3 regions of the Bradyrhizobium sp. CB1717 genome follow, and region 2 is predicted to be linked to each of the others. Evidence: predicted binding sites of a transcription regulator. Region 2 holds the regulator's gene; each other region holds the start of a gene.
The links. The regulator LexA, encoded in region 2, represses DNA repair genes until DNA is damaged. The targets are predictions, from matches to a motif close to TGTTCNNNNTGTGTTCNG.
Positions count from the first base shown of each region.

Region 1: QA649_RS10910 (PA0069 family radical SAM protein) is a predicted target of LexA. The motif match lies at 3,139-3,156, and genes of this name have one in related genera.
Region 3: QA649_RS31655 (DNA repair protein) is a predicted target of LexA. The motif match lies at 1,845-1,862, and genes of this name have one in related genera.

Region 1 is NZ_CP121666.1:2,296,883-2,303,765, reverse strand. Features, by position in the region: gene QA649_RS10925 (glycosyltransferase family 39 protein) at 1-433, opposite strand, end outside; gene QA649_RS10920 (ribonuclease HII) at 533-1,381, opposite strand; gene QA649_RS10915 (VOC family protein) at 1,459-1,914, opposite strand; gene QA649_RS10910 (PA0069 family radical SAM protein) at 1,954-3,117, opposite strand; gene QA649_RS10905 (phosphoketolase family protein) at 3,328-5,715, shown strand; gene QA649_RS10900 (acetate/propionate family kinase) at 5,720-6,883, shown strand, end outside.
Region 2 is NZ_CP121666.1:4,723,737-4,730,619, forward strand. Features, by position in the region: gene QA649_RS22510 (ComEC/Rec2 family competence protein) at 1-1,965, shown strand, start outside; gene QA649_RS22515 (GAF domain-containing protein) at 1,975-2,916, opposite strand; gene QA649_RS22520 (hypothetical protein) at 3,139-3,570, opposite strand; gene QA649_RS22525 (hypothetical protein) at 3,765-3,968, opposite strand; gene lexA (transcriptional repressor LexA) at 4,255-4,956, opposite strand; gene glp (gephyrin-like molybdotransferase Glp) at 5,133-6,344, opposite strand; gene QA649_RS22540 (hypothetical protein) at 6,574-6,768, opposite strand.
Region 3 is NZ_CP121666.1:6,758,324-6,765,206, forward strand. Features, by position in the region: gene QA649_RS31650 (DNA polymerase Y family protein) at 1-1,077, opposite strand, end outside; gene QA649_RS31655 (DNA repair protein) at 974-1,780, opposite strand; gene QA649_RS31660 (putative DNA modification/repair radical SAM protein) at 1,942-3,177, shown strand; gene QA649_RS31665 (UdgX family uracil-DNA binding protein) at 3,177-4,619, shown strand; gene QA649_RS31670 (inorganic phosphate transporter) at 4,716-6,344, shown strand; gene QA649_RS31675 (M20 aminoacylase family protein) at 6,418-6,883, opposite strand, start outside.

The DNA.
Region 1 (6,883 bases), 2.4 Mb from region 2:
GCAGCGCCCAGAGCGGGCGCGCCAGCACCAGCGGGCCGAAATCGAGCGTGGGCGAGGAGAAGGCCAGCACCGTCATGGTCAGGAGCACGGCGAGCACCGCCTGCTGCGAGCCGACCACGGCGCGGGCGAGATGATAGAGCGCGATGAAGGTCGCGATCTCGCAGAGCTGGGCGAGCACATAGACGCCGAACATGTGGCCGCCGGCGAGGCGGTAGGCGATGTCGGCGAGCCAGACCGGCAAGGGCGGGCCGAGATCGGTACCGACCTGGTATTCCCTGCCGAACGCCAGCAGCGTCGCCAGGGAGCCAGGCGGGCTGCGGTAAAACACCAAGGCCACGAACAGCCACATCGCGGCCTGCAGCAGCACGGCGATCCACACGATCAGCCGCGGCCGGGCGCGAATGAGCTCGATGACCAGGGAGGTAAACCGCATGCAACGTCCGAAAGATGCAGCCAACCCGTCCAGCCGGCCTTATTCGCTCGCATCTGTTTTGATAAAGGGCGCTGCGCGTCGTGGCAACGACCGTCTACGCTAGAGGCCCGCTCGAGCGTTGATTTCGACGCCCGCTTCCACCTGCACCTCCACTTCGGTGACCGAGAACAGGTCCTGCACCGGCTCGACGGTCCAGGGCATGTGCTTGGCGCGGGCGGCGGCGACGGGGGCGAAGAAGCTGCGGTGATGGACGGTGGGGCCGAGCCGGTCGAGGGCGTCGAGGTGCTCGGGGACGGCGTAGCCCTTGTGCTGCTCGAAACCGTAGCCGGGGCAGTCCTGCGCCAGCGCGCACATCAGCCGGTCGCGCGTCACCTTGGCGATGATCGAGGCCGCCGCGATCGACAGCACGATACCGTCGCCGCCGATCACGGCCTCGCAGTCGCAAGTCGTGTCGAGGCGGTCGCGGCCGTCGACGAAGACATGGCGGGGCGCCTCGGGCAGCGCCACCACGGCGCGCTTCAGCGCCCACAGCGAGGCGCGCAGGATGTTGTCGCGGTCGATCCGGGCGCGTGAGGCGACGACCACCGAGACCTGCGCAGTGGCGCAGATCTTGTCGAACAGTCTTTCGCGCTCCTCGGCGGTCAGGCGCTTGGAATCATCGATGCCGCGCGGAATGCGGTCGGGGTCGAGAATCACCGCGGCCGCCACCACGGGTCCCGCCAGCGGCCCGCGACCGGCCTCGTCGCAGCCCGCGATCGGCCAGACGCCACGCTTGATCAGCGCGCGCTCGCGGCGAAAGCTTGGCGGCGCAATCGCGATGATGCCTTTCTTGCCGGCGGGAGCCTTGACGTCGGTAAGCTTGGCGGCCTTGGCAGGCGCTGCCTGCTTCGCAGCACCCTCTTTCGGCGCGCCCTTGGCCGGCTTCCTGGCGGACTTGTCTCGAATCATGGCCGGGATCGTGCGCAAGCGGCCCCGCCGGCGCAACCGGGAACCCCGGATAATTCCCGTTATTCAGGTCGGCCGCCCTACTCCGCCAGATGCACCCGCCGGTCCTCACCGACCTCGATGCCGGGCGCCACCACGGCCTCCCAGACGTGGCCATCGGGATCGGCGAAATAGCCGCGATAGCCGCCATAATCGGTCTCGCACGCAGGCCTCAGCAGCCTTGCGCCCTTGCTGACGGCGAAAGACAGGACTGCATCGACCTCCTCGCGCGTGCGACAGTTCCAGGCGAGCGTGGTGCCGCGGAAGGTCGTTGGTCTCGGCTCATCTGGCAGGGATGCGTCCGCTGCGAGCAGGTCCCAGCGAAACAGCGCGAGCACCGGACCGCCGGTGTCGTAGAACGCGACCGCCTCGCCGGTCGCCCTCAGCCGGCGCGAAAAGCCGAGCGCGTCGTAGAAGGCGATACTGGCGCGGATGTCGCTGACGCCGAGCGTGATGACGGTGAGTCGCGGGATCGGAGCCGGAACTTCCTTGCTCATGGGACGCCTCTTCCACTTTCCCGATCAGAACTTGCCCGGTCAGAACAGGCTGAGCTGCTCGCCGTTCCGCTTCGGCCGCGCAAAGTGATCCGTGGTCAGCTTGGAGCGGCGCTTGTTGAGAGCGAGCCTGTCGCAGGCGATCTCGAAGCGGCGGCCGATGGTCCAGGCCATCGGTCCGGTGCCCTTCATCCGCTCGCCCCATTTCGCGTCGTAGTCGCGGCCGCCGCGCATGTCGCGGATCAGTGTGAAGACGTGGCGATAGCGGTCCGGGTAGTTCGCCATCAGCCATTCGCGGAAGAGATCGCGCACCTCCAGCGGCAACCGCAGCAGCACGTAGGAGGCTTCCTTGACGCCGGCATGAGCGGCGGCATCGAGGATGCGCTCGATCTCGGAATCGTTCAGCGCGGGAATGACAGGCGCGACCATCACGGTGGTGGGAATGCCGGCCTCCGAGAGCTGCTTCAGCGCCTCCAGCCGCTTCGGCGGCGTCGAGGCGCGCGGCTCCATGGTCCTCGCCAGCTTGGGATCGAGCGAGGTCACCGATATCGCGACCTTGGCGAGGTTGCGCTTGGCCATGCGCTGGAGAATGTCGATGTCGCGCACGACCAGCGCCGATTTGGTGACGATGCCGACGGGATGCCCGGTGCGCTCCAGCACCTCCAGAATGCCGCGCATGATTTTGCGCTCGCGCTCGATCGGCTGATAGGGATCGGTGTTGGTGCCGATCGCAATCATCCGCGGCTCGTAGCCGGGGGCGGCGAGCTCCTTCTCCAGCAGCGCCGGCGCCTCGGGCTTCACGAACAGTTTCGACTCGAAGTCGAGCCCCGGCGACAGGCCGAGATAGGCATGGGTCGGCCGCGCGAAGCAATAGACACAGCCATGCTCGCAGCCGCGATAGGGATTGATGGAGCGGTCGAAGCCGATATCGGGGGAGTCGTTGCGGGTGATCACCTTGCGTGAGGCGTCCACCGCCACCGTCGTCTTGAACGGCGGCAAATCCTCAAGGCTCTGCCAGCCGTCGTCGAAGGCGACGCGCGCCTCGGCCTCATAGCGGCCGCTGGCGTTGGACTGGGCACCCCGACCTCGCCTGCGCTGGCGGTCGATGGCGACCGCCAGTTCAGGAAAGTCGGAAGGCGCACCCGCCGGCTCGGAGGGCGCCGTGACCGGCGGGTGCTTGAGAGCAGAAGAAGATGCTGGACTCATGAAACCAAGATAGCACGCCAAAGGAACAAATCAAGAACATAAACAAAAAACCCGAAAACAACCCCATGCACAGTAGAGCTGCCCAAAATTCGCGCGCCCGCCTTTGACCTCACGCAACACCGGCGTCGCGGCCATCCCGTTTCATGAGCGACGGATCGATCACGCCGGAACCGGGTTGGTGACGATCGCTCTGTGAAGGTCGGCAGGAACATGACAATCCAACAAAAAACGGCCGCCGCGAGCGGCGACCTCGATCTCCTCGATCGCTATTGGCGCGCTGCCAACTACCTCTCGGTCGGGCAAATCTACCTGCTCGAAAACCCGCTGCTGCGCGAGCCCCTGCGGCCCGAGCACATCAAGCCGCGTCTGCTCGGCCATTGGGGCACGACACCCGGCTTGAACTTCATCTATGCCCATCTCAACCGCGTCATCCGCGCGCTCGATCTCAACGTTCTCTATGTCTGCGGCCCCGGCCATGGCGGTCCGGGCATGGTCGCCAACACCTATCTCGAAGGCAGCTACAGCGAGATCTATCCTGACATCGCGCGCAATGCGGACGGATTGCGCAAGCTGTTCAGGCAGTTCTCCTTCCCCGGCGGCATTCCGAGCCACGCGGCGCCTGAGACCCCCGGCTCGATCCACGAGGGCGGCGAGCTCGGCTATGCGCTGGTGCACGCCTATGGCGCGGCGTTCGACAATCCTGATTTGGTCGTGGCCTGCGTCGTCGGGGACGGTGAAGCCGAAACCGGTCCGCTCGCGGCGTCCTGGCACTCCAACAAGTTCCTGAGCCCGGCCCATGACGGCGCGGTGCTGCCGATCCTGCATCTCAACGGCTACAAGATCGCGGGCCCGACCGTGCTCGGACGGATGCCCGACAGCGAGATCCGCGATCTGTTCCGCGGCCTCGGCCACGAGCCGCTGTTCGTCGAGGGTGGCGATCCCAAATTGATGCACCAGGCCATGGCGGATGCGCTCGACGTCGCATTCGCCAGCATCCGCTCGATCCAGCAACACGCTCGCGACGGACGCAAGACGGTCGAGCGGCCGCGCTGGCCGATGATCGTGCTGCGCAGCCCGAAGGGATGGACGGGTCCGAAGGAGGTCGACGGCAAGAAGGTCGAAGATTTCTGGCGCGCGCATCAGGTACCCGTTGCGGGCTGCCGCGAGAATCCGGCGCATCTGAAGATCCTTGAAGACTGGATGCGCAGCTACGAGCCGGACAAACTGTTCGACGCGAGCGGCGCGCTCGCCCCCGAACTGCAGGCGCTCGCCCCTGAAGGCAGCCGCCGCATGGGCGCCAATCCGCACGCCAATGGTGGTCTCCTCAAGAAGGAGCTGAATCTGCCCGACTTCCGCAGCTTTGCCGTGGACGTGCCGCAGCCTGGCGGCGTCGTTGGAGAAGCGACGCGCGAGCTCGGCAAATTCCTGCGCGACGTCATTCGCCTGAACGCGCAAGAGCGTAACTTCCGCATCATGGGTCCCGACGAGACCGCGTCAAACCGGCTGGATGCCGTGTTCGACGCGACCGAGCGTGTCTGGATGGAGCCGACCGAACCGTACGACGTGCATCTCGCCCAGGACGGCCGCGTGATGGAGGTGTTGAGCGAGCATCTCTGCCAGGGCTGGCTCGAGGGCTACCTGCTGACCGGACGCCATGGCTTCTTCTCCTGCTACGAGGCCTTCATCCACATCGTGGATTCCATGTTCAACCAGCACGCCAAATGGCTGAAGGTGACGCGTCATCTGCCGTGGCGGCGGCCGATCGCCTCGCTGAACTACCTCTTGACCTCGCATGTCTGGCGCCAGGACCACAACGGCTTCAGCCATCAGGATCCCGGCTTCGTCGATCTCGTCGCCAACAAGAAGGCCGACATCGTCCGCATCTATTTTCCGCCGGATGCCAACACGCTGCTATGGATCGCCGACCATTGCCTGCGCACCTACAACCGCATCAACGTCATCGTCGCCGGCAAGCAGCCGGCGCCGCAATGGCTGTCGATGCAGGAGGCCGCGACGCATTGCGATGCAGGCATCGGCATCTGGACCTGGGCCGGCAACGAGGACACGAACACCGAGCCCGACGTGGTGATGGCCTGCGCCGGCGACGTGCCGACGCTTGAGACGCTCGCCGCCGTCGATCTCCTGCGCAGGGCACTGCCGGAACTGAAGATCCGCGTCGTCAACGTCGTCGACCTCATGACGCTGCAGCCCAGGGGGCAGCATCCGCACGGCCTGTCCGACCGCGACTTCGACAGCCTGTTCACGCGCGACAAGCCCGTCATCTTCGCCTATCACGGCTATCCCTACCTGATCCACCGGCTGACTTATAACCGCACCAACCATGCCGGCCTGCATGTGCGCGGCTTCGCCGAGGAAGGCACCACGACGACGCCGTTCGACATGGTCGTGCTCAACGAGCTCGACCGCTATCACCTCGCCATCGAGGCGATCGAACGCGTGCCGGGGCTGGCGACCAGGGCCGCGCAGGTGAAGCAACAGTTCCGCGACAAGCTGATCGAGCATTCGCGTTATGTGCGCGAGCACGGCGAGGACATGCCTGACGTCCGCGACTGGGTCTGGCCCAGCAAGGCGGGGTGACGTCATGCCGGCGCCGGAGGCGGTCCTCGTCCTCAATTCGGGATCGTCGAGCATCAAGTTCGGCCTGTTCGAGATTGCGGCGGCCGACCCCATCCTGCTGTGCAAGGGCCAGCTCGACGAGCACGAGGACAAGCCGCGGCTCGTCGTGAAGAGACCTGCGGGCGAGGACCTGTTCGAGACGCGGAGAGACGCATCGGATACCGACGACGGTCATCTGTTCGCGGAGGTGCTCGCCTTCATCGACGACCGGTTCGGAAAGGGCAGCTTGCGCGCGGTCGGTCACCGTATCGTTCATGGCGGTCCGGACTATTCGGGTCCGGCTGTCCTGACGGACGACGTCACCGCGAAGCTGGAGGCGCTGACACCACTGGCTCCGCTGCACCAGCCGCGCTGCCTCGCGCCGGTCCGCACCATCGGAGCGATCCGGCCCGCGCTGACGCAGATCGCCTGCTTTGACACCGCCTTCCATCACGGCCTCGCCCCGCCGGCGAGTCGTTTTGCCATTCCCAGGCGCTTCGAGGCGTGCGGCGTCAGGCGCTACGGCTTTCACGGTCTCTCCTTCGAATATGTCGCGGGGCGCATCGCCGAGATCGCGCCGGAGCTTGCGGCCAGGCGCACCGTCATCGCACATCTCGGCAACGGGGCGAGCCTCTGCGCGTTGCGCGATGGCCGCAGCGCCGACACCACGATGGGACTGACGCCGCTCGACGGCCTCGTGATGGGCACGCGCTGCGGCACCATCGATCCCGGCGTGCTGCTCTATCTGCAACAGCACGAGGGGATGTCGGTCGAGGAGGTCCAGCACCTGCTCTATCACCAATCCGGCCTGCTCGGCGTCTCCGGCCTCTCCGCCGACATGCGCACGCTGCTCGCGAGCCGCGAGCCAGCGGCGCGCGAGGCGATCGATCTCTTCGTCTTTCGTGCGGCGCAGGCGATCGCGGTGATGGCGACCGCGCTCGAAGGGCTGGACTGCCTCGTCTTCACCGGCGGCATCGGCGAGCATGCGAAGGAGATCCGCAGCGCGATCGGCGAGCGGCTTGGGTGGCTCGGTGTGCGCATCGATGCATCGGCGAATGCCGAAGCGCGCGAGCGGATCAACGGCAGCGATAGTACTGTCGACGTGTTCGTCATGCCGACGAATGAGGAGCTGATGATCGCGCGCCATTGC
Region 2 (6,883 bases):
GCGATCATGATCGCGGCGGTGGCGGCCGGCTTTGCCGTCGCCACCTGGAAGACGGCGCGCATCGCGCACACCGTTCTGGCAAAGCCGCTCTATTCAGTGTCGTTGTCGGGCTTCGTCGAGACGCGCGACATCCGCGAGCGCACCGATCGCTTCGTGCTGCGCGTGACCGCGATGGAGGCGCAGCGCAGCGACATCAGGTTGGAGCGCGTGCGTCTGTCGGTGCGCAAGGGGACAGCGCCCGAGGTCGGCAGCTTCGTGCAGCTCAAGGCGCGGCTGATGCCGCCGATCTCGCCGGTGCGCCCCGGCAGCTACGATTTCTCGCGCGACATGTTCTTCCAGGGCATCGGTGCCTCCGGCTTCGTGATGGGCGCCATCACGGCCGCAGCGGCGCCGGATGCCGGCGGCTTGCGGCTGCGCTACGCCGCCTTCATGCAGGGCCTGCGCGATGCGATCGACGCGCGCATCCGTGCCGTGCTCGAAGGCGACAACCGCGCGATCGCGACTGCGCTCTTGACCGGCCGGCGCGATGCCATCACTGCGCCCGTCAATGACGCGATGTTCGTCTCGGGGCTCGGCCACGTGCTGTCGATCTCCGGCTATCACATGGCGGTGGTTGCCGGCGTCGTGTTCTTCGCGGTGCGCGCGCTGCTGGCCTTGATCCCGGGACTGGCAGTCGGCTTCCCCATCAAGAAATGGTCGGCGGCCGCGGCGCTGGTTGCCGCCGCGTTTTATCTTCTGCTCTCGGGCGCGGAGGTCGCGACGCAACGCTCGTTCTTCATGACCGCGGTGGTGCTGATCGCCGTCATGGTTGATCGCCGCGCCATCACCTTCCGCACGCTGGCCGTGGCCGCGCTGATCGTGCTCGCGGTGGCGCCGGAAGCGCTGGTTCACCCCAGTTTCCAGATGTCATTTGCGGCAACGCTCGGGCTGGTGGCGCTGGTGCAGATCGGCATGCCGAACCTGTATGCATCGCCCGACCATTCCGCGACCGCACGCATCGCGATGTGGGGCGGCCGCGAGATCGCGATGCTGTTCCTGGCCTCGCTGATCGCGGGGCTTGCGACCACGCCCTATGCGGCCTTCCACTTCCATCGCGTAACGCCCTACGGGGTGCTCGCCAATCTCGGCGCGATGCCGGTGGTATCGGCGCTGGTGATGCCGGCGGGGCTGTTGGGCCTGCTCGCTGCTCCCTTCGGGCTCGATGGCGTGTTCTGGTGGCTGATGGGCATCGGCATCGACTGGATGGTCGCGGTGTCGCGCTGGGTGGCGGCACTGCCCGGCGCGGTCGGCCGCATCCCGGCGTTCGGCATCGCGCCGCTGATCGCGGCCAGTCTCGGCATCATTGTCATGGGCCTGTTGCGTACGCCGTTGCGCTGGTCAGGCGGGCTGGTGCTGCTGGCTGCGATCCTCTGGGGCCTGTCGGCGCGGCCGCCGGACATCCTGATCGCGGGGGACGGGCAGAACGTCGCGGTGCGCGGCAGGGACGGGCACTTCCACATGATCCGGGCGAACAAGGATGGCTTTCTGCTGAAGGAGTGGCTGGCTGCCGACGCCGATCCGCGCGATGCCGCGAATGGTACGCTGGCCGACGGCGTGTCGTGCGACGAGGCCGGCTGCGTGACGCCGCTTGCCGATGGGCGGCTGGTCGCGCTGGCCTTGCGCGTCGACGCGCTGGCGGACGACTGCAGCCGCGCCGCGCTGGTGGTGACGGCCCGGCCCGCTGCGCCGGATTGCGCGGCGATGGTGGTAGACCGGCAGCGCCTTGCCGCGCAGGGCGCATTGGCGCTGACACGGCGGGGCGACGGCTTTGCGGTGCAGACGGTCAAAGCAAGAGGCGCAGACCGCCCGTGGGCGCCGGCGACTGCCGGCGAGGGTGATTTCGGTGCGAGCCTTGCGCCGCCCGCGGCGGCGCCTCGTACCCGGGATGCGACACCGTCCGAGGCGGACATGCAGGCTGAGGATTGAGGAGGCGGGCTACAGGTACCAGGCCAGCACGGCCTCGAGCCCGGCGGTCCCGATCACCGGCAAGGCAACCATCTGGCTTAGCCCGGACGTACGGGCTTCGGCTGCAGCGATCGATTTGTCATGCGCGAGATCATCGTTGAGCGCAGGCATCCCGGTGGCCCAGGCGCCGCCGATGCTGCCGTCGCCCCTGGTGATTGACTTGTCCGCATAGAGCGCGACCAGATCGGTCTGGGCGCTGCAATCCCCGGCGCGGAAGACCAGTGCTGAGCGGGTCTCATCTGGCATCCAGATCTCGAAGCGCCGCGCAATCGGCGTGGCCTGCGCGGACAGGAAGGTGAGCACCCAGGTCTGGTCGGTGCCGGTACGGTAGGGCACGCCGACGCCGAGATTGATCCCGACCTCGGCGGCGTCTTCCCAGCGCAGAAAGCTCTTGGCGTTGTGCAGGTCCTTGATGATCAGCGGCAGGCCGGCCTTCCAGGTGCGTCCGGGCAGGCCGAAGCCGCGCGGAAAGCGGGTGTGCCGCGAGTTGAACTCGAACATGTCGGCGGTGCCATAGTAGCCGTCGACTAGTCCCATCTCGTGGGAGGTATCGGGATCATTGTGCCAGAGCTCGATCGCGCCGACATGCGCGTCGTCATCGCCGCAAAACAGGACCATCACGGCTTGCAGGAATTCGCCTGAAAATACCGGCACGGCCACGCCGCAAGTCAGGCCCGCGGCGAGGGCCTGGTCGGTCCGTTTGAAATAGGAGTTGGCGAATTTGGTGAGGATGACGGGATGGCCGGAAGCCCAGGCCCTGCCCGGAAGCCCCTCATCCCGACCGAAGCGCAGCTCTTCACTTGCGGCCTTGAACGCGGACAGCCCTTCGCCGTAGAGGCCGCCGCCGAATTCCAGCCGCATGCGCGTCCGGTCGGGCACCCAGAGTTCAACGACGCGAATGAAGGTTTTCATCGAACGTGTCCGCCGCCTCAAGCCTTTTGGCAGCATCGGCCATTTGCCCGCGGAACGGACGTTCAAAATTCAGGCAGGGCAGCGCAAACTTCGTGCGACGGAGAAGAGCGGCGGTGACCTGGCGAAGGTATTTTCGAAGATGCAAACCACACCACGTCGCCGGCCACGGCCGGCGATGGCGATTTCAATCATGGCCCGACCCGCGAGCCGGGGCAGCTACGATCAGCCGATCGGCAGGCGTGTGATCGTCGGCCTGTCGGCGATGGTCTGCGGCTTGTGCTCGCGCTCGCCGAGTGGCTGGGTCACCGGCAATTGCAGCACGGTTGCGCGCTGGCCTTCGACGAGCTGAGTCACCAGCACGTATTTGCCGTCGGGAAATTCGATCGCATCGTGATGGCGATCTGGAATGTGCGGGTCGATCTTGCCGAACTTGCCGACGCGCGAGTTGATGGTGCGCGTCCAGATCCAGCGATTGTCGTAACGGACGTTGTCGGCGAAGGCGAGCTCCGTTCCCGGCAGCAGGCATACCGCGACGGACATGTCGGCTTCGGAGGCGAAGCCGCGTGTGGAAGTGCCGCGGAAGGTTGTCGTGACGATCGTCTCGCCGACTTCGGCAGGACGCGTCGCGACGGCGTGCAGGCTGTAGTCACACATCGGGGTGCTCCTCATTCGAAGATAGCGACCCGCGCCTCTTGTCGAGGCGCACGCCTCTATCAGAGTGGAAGCATACAACGGTCTGCTTGGTTGTGGGCAAATCTGCGGCTTGGATCCGCACGCCGCCATCACAATATCTTTTTCAGATGCACGAGGAACAAAGCCCGGTCCCGTGCATTCGGCGTGCTTCTTCGTCAACGGCCAGCAGGTGCCGACCAGCCCGAATACGGCCAGGCCGGTTGCGACGGCAGTGCAACGGCGTCGCGTGCGCTGCGGAATTGCTCGCGCGTCGTCGCTGGCGTCGTCTTGCGGACATGATGCGATCGTGCGGCGACAGCCGGTGATACTGAGGTTACGATCAGCGCCATCGTGACAGTGCTCAAGACGATCTCGCGCATGGTTGTCTCCTCGGTTTCTCAAAGGCCCGTAAAGCGATGCGTGCTTTGCGCGGCGTGCCGAGGATCTAGCGCGGGGGAAGTGGCCGGATAATCTGTGCAGAACCAGAAAGACTATCCAGCCGGAGCGGACAATTGTCCGCTCCAATCGTTCAGGCGCGGTCGCCAACTGGCGCCGCAGGATGCACCTAAAGCGCGATGAGATTGGGATGAATCGTCATCGCGCTTTAGGTTATTGTTTGAGCATGATCTTTTCGGAAAACCGCTGTGCACTTTTCCGGATCATGCTTCAGTACTTCCGGTACAGGCCGATCAGCTTGCCCTGAATCTTCACCCGGTTGGGCGGCAGGATGCGGACCTCGTAGGCGGCGTTGGCGGGCTCGAGCGCGATCGATGCGCCGCGGCGGCGGAAGCGCTTCAGCGTTGCTTCCTCGTCGTCGATCAGCGCCACCACGATGTCACCGGTGTCGGCGCTCTCGTTGCGCTGGATCAGCGCCATGTCGCCGTCGAGGATACCGGCTTCCACCATCGAATCGCCGCGCACCTCGAGCGCGTAGTGCTCGCCGGAGCCGAGCATGTCGGGCGGTACGCTGATGGTGTGGCTGCGGGTCTGCAGCGCCTCGATCGGCGTGCCGGCCGCGATGCGGCCCATGACGGGCACGGCGACGGGACGCTCACCCTCGTCAGCCGGCGGGCTGGAGGTCGTGCGCACCTTGCCGAGATTGCCTTCGATGACGCTCGGCGTGAAACCGCGGCGGTTGCCGGCAGCCGCCTGGAGCTCGGGCAGCTTGATGACCTCGATCGCGCGGGCGCGGTTGGGCAGGCGGCGGATGAAGCCGCGCTCCTCGAGCGCGGTGATCAGGCGATGGATGCCCGATTTCGAGCGCAGATCGAGCGCGTCCTTCATCTCGTCGAAGGATGGCGGCACGCCGCTTTCCTTCAGTCGCTCGCTGATGAACCGCAGGAGCTCGTATTGTTTGCGCGTTAACATCTCGACCAAAATCCCCCGGTTGATGTCGTTCGATTCCGAGACGCTCAGTTCAGCGATAAGCCGCTGCATGCTCGAAACAAATCATGAACGGACACTATATGTTCGATACATGTTCCGCAACTGCTTAATTTACCGTGAACGCGACAAAGTTCGCGGAACGCGTGTGGTGATAGCGTTCATACGGGCAGCAGCAGCACCTCGCATTGCGTGCCGGCTTCGGCCTTGGGCGCGAACGGCGCGCGCACGAGAAGTGCCTGTGCTGCAGCGAGATTCGCAAGCAGCGAGGAATCCTGATGATTGACCGGAAGGGCGATCAGCGTGCCGTCGTCGCGCCGCTCCAGGCGCGTGCGAAGATAATCCTCGCGCTGGTCGTTGGCATTGAGGTCGCGGCCGAGCACGGCGCGCTCGCGGCGATGATGAATCACGGTGCGGCCCGACAGCGCGCGAATCAACGGCACCATGAACAGGAAAGCGCAGACGTAGGATGACACGGGATTGCCGGGCAGGCCGATGACGCGCATCGCGTCGAGCCGGCCGTGCATCATCGGCTTGCCCGGCCGCATCGCGATCTTCCAGAACGACATCGCGATGCCCTCGGCCTTGAGCGCCTGCTGGACCAGATCGTGGTCGCCGACCGAGGCGCCGCCGGTCGTGATCAGGATGTCGGCGCCGCTCTCGCGGGCCCGGCGGATCCCGGCGGTGGTGGCCTCCAGCGTATCGGCGGCAACCCCGAGATCGACGGTATCGGCGCCCTCCTGGCGGGCGAGTGCGTGGAGGGCGTAGCCGTTGGAGTAGACGATCTGGCCGGGGCCGGGCGTTGCGCCGGGCATCACCAGCTCGTCGCCGGTGGCAAGGATCGCGACCTTCGGACGGCGTTGCACGGGCAAATGCGGATGATTCATCCCGGCGGCGAGTGCGAGATCGCGCTCGGTGAGCCGGGTTCCCTTGCGCAGCAGCACGTCGCCCTCGGCAAAGTCGATCCCGGCGCGCCGGATGTGCCGTCCGGGAATCGCTGCTTCCTTGATCGTGATGCGCTTGCCGTCCGCGGCCGTATCCTCCTGGATCACGATCGCATCCGCGCCGGCGGGAACGACGCCGCCAGTGAATATGCGGACCGCTTCGCCGGCGCCGACCAACCCGGCAAACGGCCGCCCCGCCGCGACCTCGCCGATCACCGTCAGTTGGGAATCGATCGTCGCCGCATCGGCCGCGCGCACGGCATAGCCATCCATTGCCGACATCGCCTCCGGCGGCTGCGTCCGCCGCGCCGCGATGTCGCGCGCGAGCACGCGGTGAAAGGCTTGGGCGAGGGAGACCGTCTCCTCAGGCAGCGGCTCCGCGCCGGCAAGCACTGCGGCAAGCGCATCGGATACCGGCATCAAGGCCACGGGTGAAAACTCCTGCTGAGCACGTTCGGCAAATCGGCGGCCAGAGTTTTAGCCGAGTGCGGGCGCAGAGGCAAAACAGGCGAGACGCAGGATCATTCAACCTGCATCATCCGCTCTGTGGTGAAGAGAGACCTCAAATCCGCCGCGGCATGATCCGGAAGGCGAGGCAGACCGGCACGAGGACGGCCATGGCAAGCACGAGAAGAACGAGCGCCACGGCCAGCATCGGTCAACTCCCTGCCGGCTCGTCCGGACTGACGTCCGGCGCTTTGGGGCCCTGGTCCTTGTCGGGCAGCGGGTCGGCCTGGGATTTCAGGTCGGCGGCCTTGCTGATCAACTTGGCGGATAGGTCGGAGTCCGAGGTGGTTCTTGCGAACTCGAGCAGGAGAGAGGCTTGCTTGGTGAGGTAGGATTTGCCCAGCACGTCGATCGGTCCAATGTAGAAGTTCCAACCGACTGAAGAGTCCGGAAGGGCCGATTCCGTTCCCGGAACTCTGTACAAAAATGCACAAAGTGATTTGGTTCCTCATTTCGGGCAA
Region 3 (6,883 bases), 2.0 Mb from region 2:
GTCGCGCTGCTCCTGCACAACGATCTCGGTGCGGCTCGCCGACAGCCGCACCATGTCGAAGCCGAAACCGGGATCGAGCGGATCGGCGAGCGCATCGAGGCGCTCGCGGAACAGGCGGTCGACCACCGCGCTACGCGTCACGGGACGCCCGGTCTCGACCATGATCGCGCGCACCACGCCGTCGGTGCGGAAGAAGGCGGCTTCCAGCCGCCGCGCGCCCTTGCCCTGCTTCTCCATGGACGCGATCAACGTGTCCGCAAGCCGCGACAGCGTCATCGCAATCATCGTGTCGGTCGCGATCGGCTCGGCAAAGCGCTTCTCGACGATGTAGTCGGGCAGCGGCTTGCGCGGATTGATCGGCGCATCGCCCTGCCCCAGCGCATGCGCGAGCAGGGTCGAAAACCGCGCACCGAACCGTGCCGTGATCTCGGAGGGGTTGCGCGAGGCGACATCGCCGATGGTCTTCAGCCCGGCGCGGCGCAGGCCGGTGGCGATGGCCTCGCCCGCGCCGAGCGCTGAGACTGGAAATGGACTGATCGCCTCCGCCTCCCCGCCATCGGCCACGATGGTGCCTGTCGCCTGCCGCGTCAGCGTGCGCGCGCAGACCGACGTGCCGGCGATCGCCGCGCTGACGGCAAAGCCCTGACGTGCGAGGGCGCGAACCAGCGTCTGCAACAGGGCCGCCTCGCCGCCGAACAGATGCGCGCAACCGGTGATATCGAGAAACAGCCCGTGCGGCGGATCGAGCGCCACCAGCGGCGTGAAGCGGTCGCACCAGTCGGCGATGTCGCTGAGCGTCTTGGCATCGGCCACGACATCGGCGTCGAACACTTTCAGATCCGGACACATCGCCCGCGCATTGGCCAGGGGCTGGCCGATGTACAGGCCGAGACGCTCGGCGGTTTCGTCGACCGCATGGATCACCAGCGCATTGTTCTCCTTGATGACGACAATGCTCGGCTCATGATTGGCCTTACCCAGCCCGGCGTTGTTGAAGAACCGCTGAATCCGGTCGATGGGCAAGCGCGGCAGCCACAGGCTGAGAATACGTCGAGGGTTCACTGAACTGGCACTCATCACAATTCCATTCCATGATCCACCGGCCGCACGGGCCATGACGATTGCGCAAGAGCTCGGCATCGAAGCGCGGCGCGCCCCAGGCGCTCCAAGGCGCCGCAGGCATTGAAGCTGAGCCCGGCGGCGAATGCGCCGCGCGCAGCATCCATCGCGTCTCCGCGGTCGAAGGCAGCGGCTGCGCGGCCATGCGCAGCATCAGACCGGTGACGCCCGAGCCTTGCGCAGCCAGCGTCAGCTTGCGGCTCGCCACGAGATCGAACTGCCTGACATCGCCCCAGAGCTCGAGCACGACGGCGCCGAGCGCATCGCAGGCGAGCGCATCGGCCGAGGTGCGCAGCGCGCTCTCGACATCGGCGGCGCGCACCATCACCACGCGGCGCGGATCGAGGCCGAGCTCGGATAGCCCGCTCATCGACAGCGCGCCGGTTTCAATCTCCGAAAAATCCTGCCGCACCCACAGCAGCGGCCGGCGCGCCGAGACACGCCCGGCAAGCCCCATGACGAAGCCGGTCGCGGCCGCGCCCTGGCGCCCTTCGCAAAACACCTCATGGATCGCCGCGCGCGCGAGCCCGCCCTTCAACGCGCGATCGATTTCGCCGTGGCCGAGCGCGACGCGGTCTTGCTGATGCACGACCTCCGCCGTCTCGATGCGCTCGATCTGGCCGCGCAAGGTCGCAAGCGCGCTTTTACGGGCGCCGCTCATGCTCGCCGCTCCTCAGGAATTTGATGCCGTGGTCTTCAAAAGAAGAACCAACGGCTGGCTCATTTGTTCATGATATGTTCTAATATAAAGCTAACGGCGGCCGAAGAGTCAATCGAATTGGCGGGCCAGGGATTCATGAGCTGAATCAAAGGGATTCCAGGATGGACGTACAACGCAAGCTGGAGATTCTGGCGGATGCCGCCAAATACGACGCGTCCTGCGCCTCCAGCGGCACCGAGAAGCGGGATTCCAGCGACGGCAAGGGCATGGGCTCGACCGCGCCCGGCATGGGCATCTGCCATTCCTACGCGCCGGACGGACGCTGCATCTCCTTGCTCAAGGTGCTGCTGACCAACGCCTGCAATTACGATTGCCTCTATTGCGTCAACCGCGCCTCCTCCAACGTGCCGCGCGCCCGCTTCACCATCGAGGAGGTGGTCAAGCTGACGCTCGACTTCTACCGGCGCAATTACATCGAGGGCCTGTTCCTCTCTTCCGGCATCATCCGCAGTCCCGACTACACCATGGAGCAGGTGGTCAGCGTCGCGCGAAAGCTGCGCGAGGAGCATCACTTCCGCGGCTATATCCACCTCAAGACCATTCCCGAGGCCGACGACGGCCTGATCGCGGAAGCCGGCAAATATGCCGACCGTCTCTCCATCAATATCGAGATGCCGCAGGAGACGAGCCTTAAGCAATTCGCGCCCGAGAAGGACGTCCGCGCGATCCGCCGCACCATGGGCCGGCTGCGGCTGAAGCTCGACGAAGCCGAGGAAGATCGCAGCGCGAAGACGAAGGCAAAACCGCAGCGCTTCGCGCCGGCAGGACAGAGCACGCAGATGATCGTCGGTGCCGATAGCGCCTCCGATCACACCATTCTCCACACCAGCGCCAATCTCTACAGCTCATACAAATTGAGGCGCGTCTACTACTCCGCCTTCAGCCCGATCCCCGACGCGAGCCGCGCGCTGCCTCTGGTGCAGCCACCGCTGCTGCGCGAGCACCGGCTCTACCAGGCCGACTGGCTGATGCGGTTCTACGGTTTTGACGTCGGCGAGATCGTCGACGACAGCGCCATGCTGCCGCTGGACATCGATCCAAAACTCGCCTGGGCGCTGCGCCATCGCGATCGCTTCCCGCTCGACGTCAACCGCGCCAGCCGCGAGGAGCTGCTGCGCGTGCCGGGCTTCGGCACCAAGGCCGTAGAGCGTATCATCGCGGCACGGCGCACCACCACCATCCGCCTCGCCGATCTCGCGCGGCTGCATGTGCCCCGCACCAAGGCGCTGCCCTTCATCGTCCTCAGCGATCACCGTCCGTCACCGCATCGGCTCGACGCTGCCGGGCTGATCGAGCGGTTCAAGCCGAAAGCAACGCAACTGGGATTTGGCTTCTGATGCAGTACATCACCCTCGACACCGAAACCGATTTCGACGGCTGGCGCCAAGCCGCGCGTACGCTCGTGCTTCATCATGTGGAGCCGCGCGATATCACCTGGGCCGTGCGGGGCGGCGAAGCGGAGTTGTTTGCACCGCCCGCGCCGTCTCCGATCCTTGAGGTGAACGACGGCACCTTCAACGTATCGGCAAAATTCGTCGAGCTGGCGAAGGCCGCGATCCTGCATCGCGATCCCCAACGCTTTGCCATCCTCTATCGCGTGCTGTTCCGGCTGAAGGACAACCACGACCTCATCGAGGTCGCCACCGATCCTGACGTCGCGCAGGTCACGGCGATGGCAAGAGCCGTCCATCGCGACGAGCACAAGATGCATGCCTTCGTGCGCTTCCGCGAGATCGGCCGTGAACGCGCAGCACATTACGTCGCCTGGTTCGAACCGGAGCATCACATCGTCGAGCTCGCAGCCCCGTTCTTCGCCAAGCGCTTTGCCGACATGCCCTGGTCGATCCTGACGCCAAATCTTTGCGCGCATTGGGATGGCCACGCGCTCTCATTCACATCAGGTGTCAGCAAGAGCGAAGCGCCCGGCGAAGACCGGCTGGAGGAAACCTGGCGCCCCTATTATGCCAGCATCTTCAATCCGGCCCGGCTCAAGGTGAAGGCGATGCAGGCCGAGATGCCCAAGAAATACTGGAGGAACCTGCCCGAGGCTTCGATCATTAAGCCCTTGATCGAGGACGCCGAGCGCATGACCGGCGCCATGATCGCCAATGCCGCAACCGATCCGCACAAGCCTCAGAAGCGGCCGGAGGCTCCGATGACACGCAAGACTACTGCCGACGATCTCGAAGCGCTCCGCGAGGAAGCCGCCCATTGCCGCGCCTGCCATCTCTACAAGGACGCGACGCAGACCGTGTTCGGCGAGGGCCCGAAGAACGCCAACATCATGCTGGTCGGCGAGCAGCCCGGCGACAAGGAAGACCTCGCCGGCCACCCCTTCGTCGGCCCGGCCGGCCAGATGCTCGATCGTGCGCTGGAGGAGGCCGGCGTCGACCGCAAGAAGGTCTATGTCACCAACGCCGTGAAGCACTTCAAATTCGTGCCGCGCGGAAAGATCCGGCTGCACCAGAAGCCGAATACGCCGGAGATCCGGGCGTGCCGGCAATGGTATGAGCGGGAAGTTTCGGCAATCCAGCCCGATCTCATCGTCGCGATGGGCGCGACCGCCGCGCAGAGCGTGTTCGGCAAGATCACGCCTATCGGCAAGAACCGCGGCCGGCTGATCGACCTTCCCGATGGCCGCAAGGCGCTGGTGACGGTGCACCCGTCCTATCTGCTGCGGCTGCCCGATCCGGAGGCCAAGGTGCTGGAATATCAGCGCTTTGTCGAAGACCTGAAGATCGCCGCCAGCCTGCAGAGGAAATCCGCGCGCGCCGCCTAAATACTGGCGGGAAAACGCTTTTCAACCAGCGCTTGTCATCCAGGCTTCAAATCCATCGCGGACAATACCCTTACCTGAAAGTTAAGGGGCGTCCACATGACCGATGTAGCATTCGACCGCGCGGTAGCTGATCCCGCGCCGATCCAGCCGGCCTCGCGGCCAAATCTCGACAAGGGCTTCAATCCGCTGACGATGATCCTGTTCTTCGGCATCCTCGCCGCGGGCCTGCTGTTCGTCGCCTACAGCATCTATATCGACGTCAACGCGACCGGCACGCGGGTCACGACCTTCCTGCCCTACATCCTGTTGTTCGTCGCGCTGCTGATCGCGCTCGGCTTCGAATTCGTCAACGGCTTCCACGACACCGCCAACGCGGTGGCGACCGTGATCTACACCCATTCGCTGCCGGCCGAAGTCGCCGTGATGTGGTCGGGCTTCTTCAACTTCCTCGGCGTGCTCCTGTCCTCCGGCGCCGTCGCTTTCGGCATCGTCTCGCTGCTGCCGGTCGAGCTGATCCTCCAGGTCGGCTCCAGCGCCGGCTTCGCCATGGTGTTCGCGCTGCTGATCGCGGCGATCCTGTGGAATCTCGGCACCTGGTTCTTCGGCCTGCCCGCCTCCTCCTCGCACACGCTGATCGGCTCGATCATCGGCGTCGGCATCGCCAACGCCGTCATGCGCGGCCGCGACGGCACCTCGGGCGTGGATTGGACCAAGGCCACCGAGATCGGCTACGCGCTGCTGCTGTCGCCGCTGTTCGGCTTCATCTGCGCCGCCGTGCTGCTGCTGCTGCTCAAGTTCATCGTGCGCAACCCGGCCCTGTACTCTGCGCCCGAGGGCAACAAGGCCCCGCCGCTCTGGATCCGCGGGCTGCTGATCGCCACCTGCACCGGCGTCAGCTTCGCGCACGGCTCGAACGACGGCCAGAAGGGCATGGGCCTGATCATGCTGATCCTGATCGGCACCGTGCCGACCGCCTACGCACTCAACCGCGCGCTGCCGGAATCCCAGGTCGCCCAGTTCCAGAAGACCTCGGAAGCCGCCTCGAAAGTGATCTCGGCGAAAGGCGCCGGCCACAGCATCATCGGCGATCCCCGCCCGGCGGTGACGCAGTACATCACGCTGCGCCACATCAACGAGGGCACCTATCCCTCGCTCGCCGTGCTGGTGAAGGACGTCGGCGACCAGGTTGCCAAGTACGGTTCGCTGAATAAGGTCCCGGCGGAAGCCGTCGGCAACACCCGCAACGACATGTACATGACGTCGGAAGCGATCCGCTTCCTGATGAAGGACAAGGAGAACGATCTCAACAAGGAGGAGATCGCGACCCTCAACGCCTACAAGGGCTCGCTCGATGCCGCCACGAAGTTCATCCCGAACTGGGTGAAGATCGCGGTCGCCATCGCGCTCGGCCTCGGCACCATGATCGGCTGGAAGCGCATCGTGATCACGGTCGGTGAGAAGATCGGCAAGTCCCATCTCACCTATGCGCAGGGCGCCTCGGCCGAGCTCGTGGCCGCCGCCACGATCGGTGCCGCCGACGTGTTCGGCCTGCCGGTCTCGACCACCCACGTGCTGTCCTCGGGCGTCGCGGGGACCATGGCCGCGAACGGTTCGGGCCTGCAATGGTCGACGATCCGCAACCTGCTGATGGCCTGGGTGCTGACGCTGCCCTGCGCGATCATGCTGTCGGCCACGCTCTACGTGATCTTCTCGCGGATCTTCTGAGCCACCGCATCACTCAAGAACAAAGGGCCCGTGCGATGCACGGGCCCTTTTCGTTTGTGCGAAGAAATCGGCCTTACGACGCCGCGAGCTGTTCCTCGACCAGCTTCACCCAGTAGGACGTGCCGAACACGATCGCCTCGTCGTTGAAATTGTAGGCGGGGTGATGCAGGCCGGCGCTGTCGCCGTTGCCGCAGAAGATGAAGGCGCCGGGGCGCGCTTCCAGCATGTAGGCGAAATCCTCGCCGCCCATCAGCGGCGGCATCTCGTGCACGTTGGCATCGCCCGCGACTTGCTTGGCAATGTGCCGCGCCACCTCGGTCTCCGCGGCGTGGTTGTTCACGACGGGATAATTGCGCTTGTAGTGCAGGTCGATCTTGGCGCCGGTGATCTGCGCCACGCCCGCCACCACCTCGTGCACGCGCTTCTCGACCAGCTTGCGTATCTCCGGCGACAGCGTCCGAATGGTGCCCCGCAGTGTCGCCGTCTGTGGAATGACGTTGCGGGCGTTGCCGGCGTGGAATTCGCAGATCGAGATCACG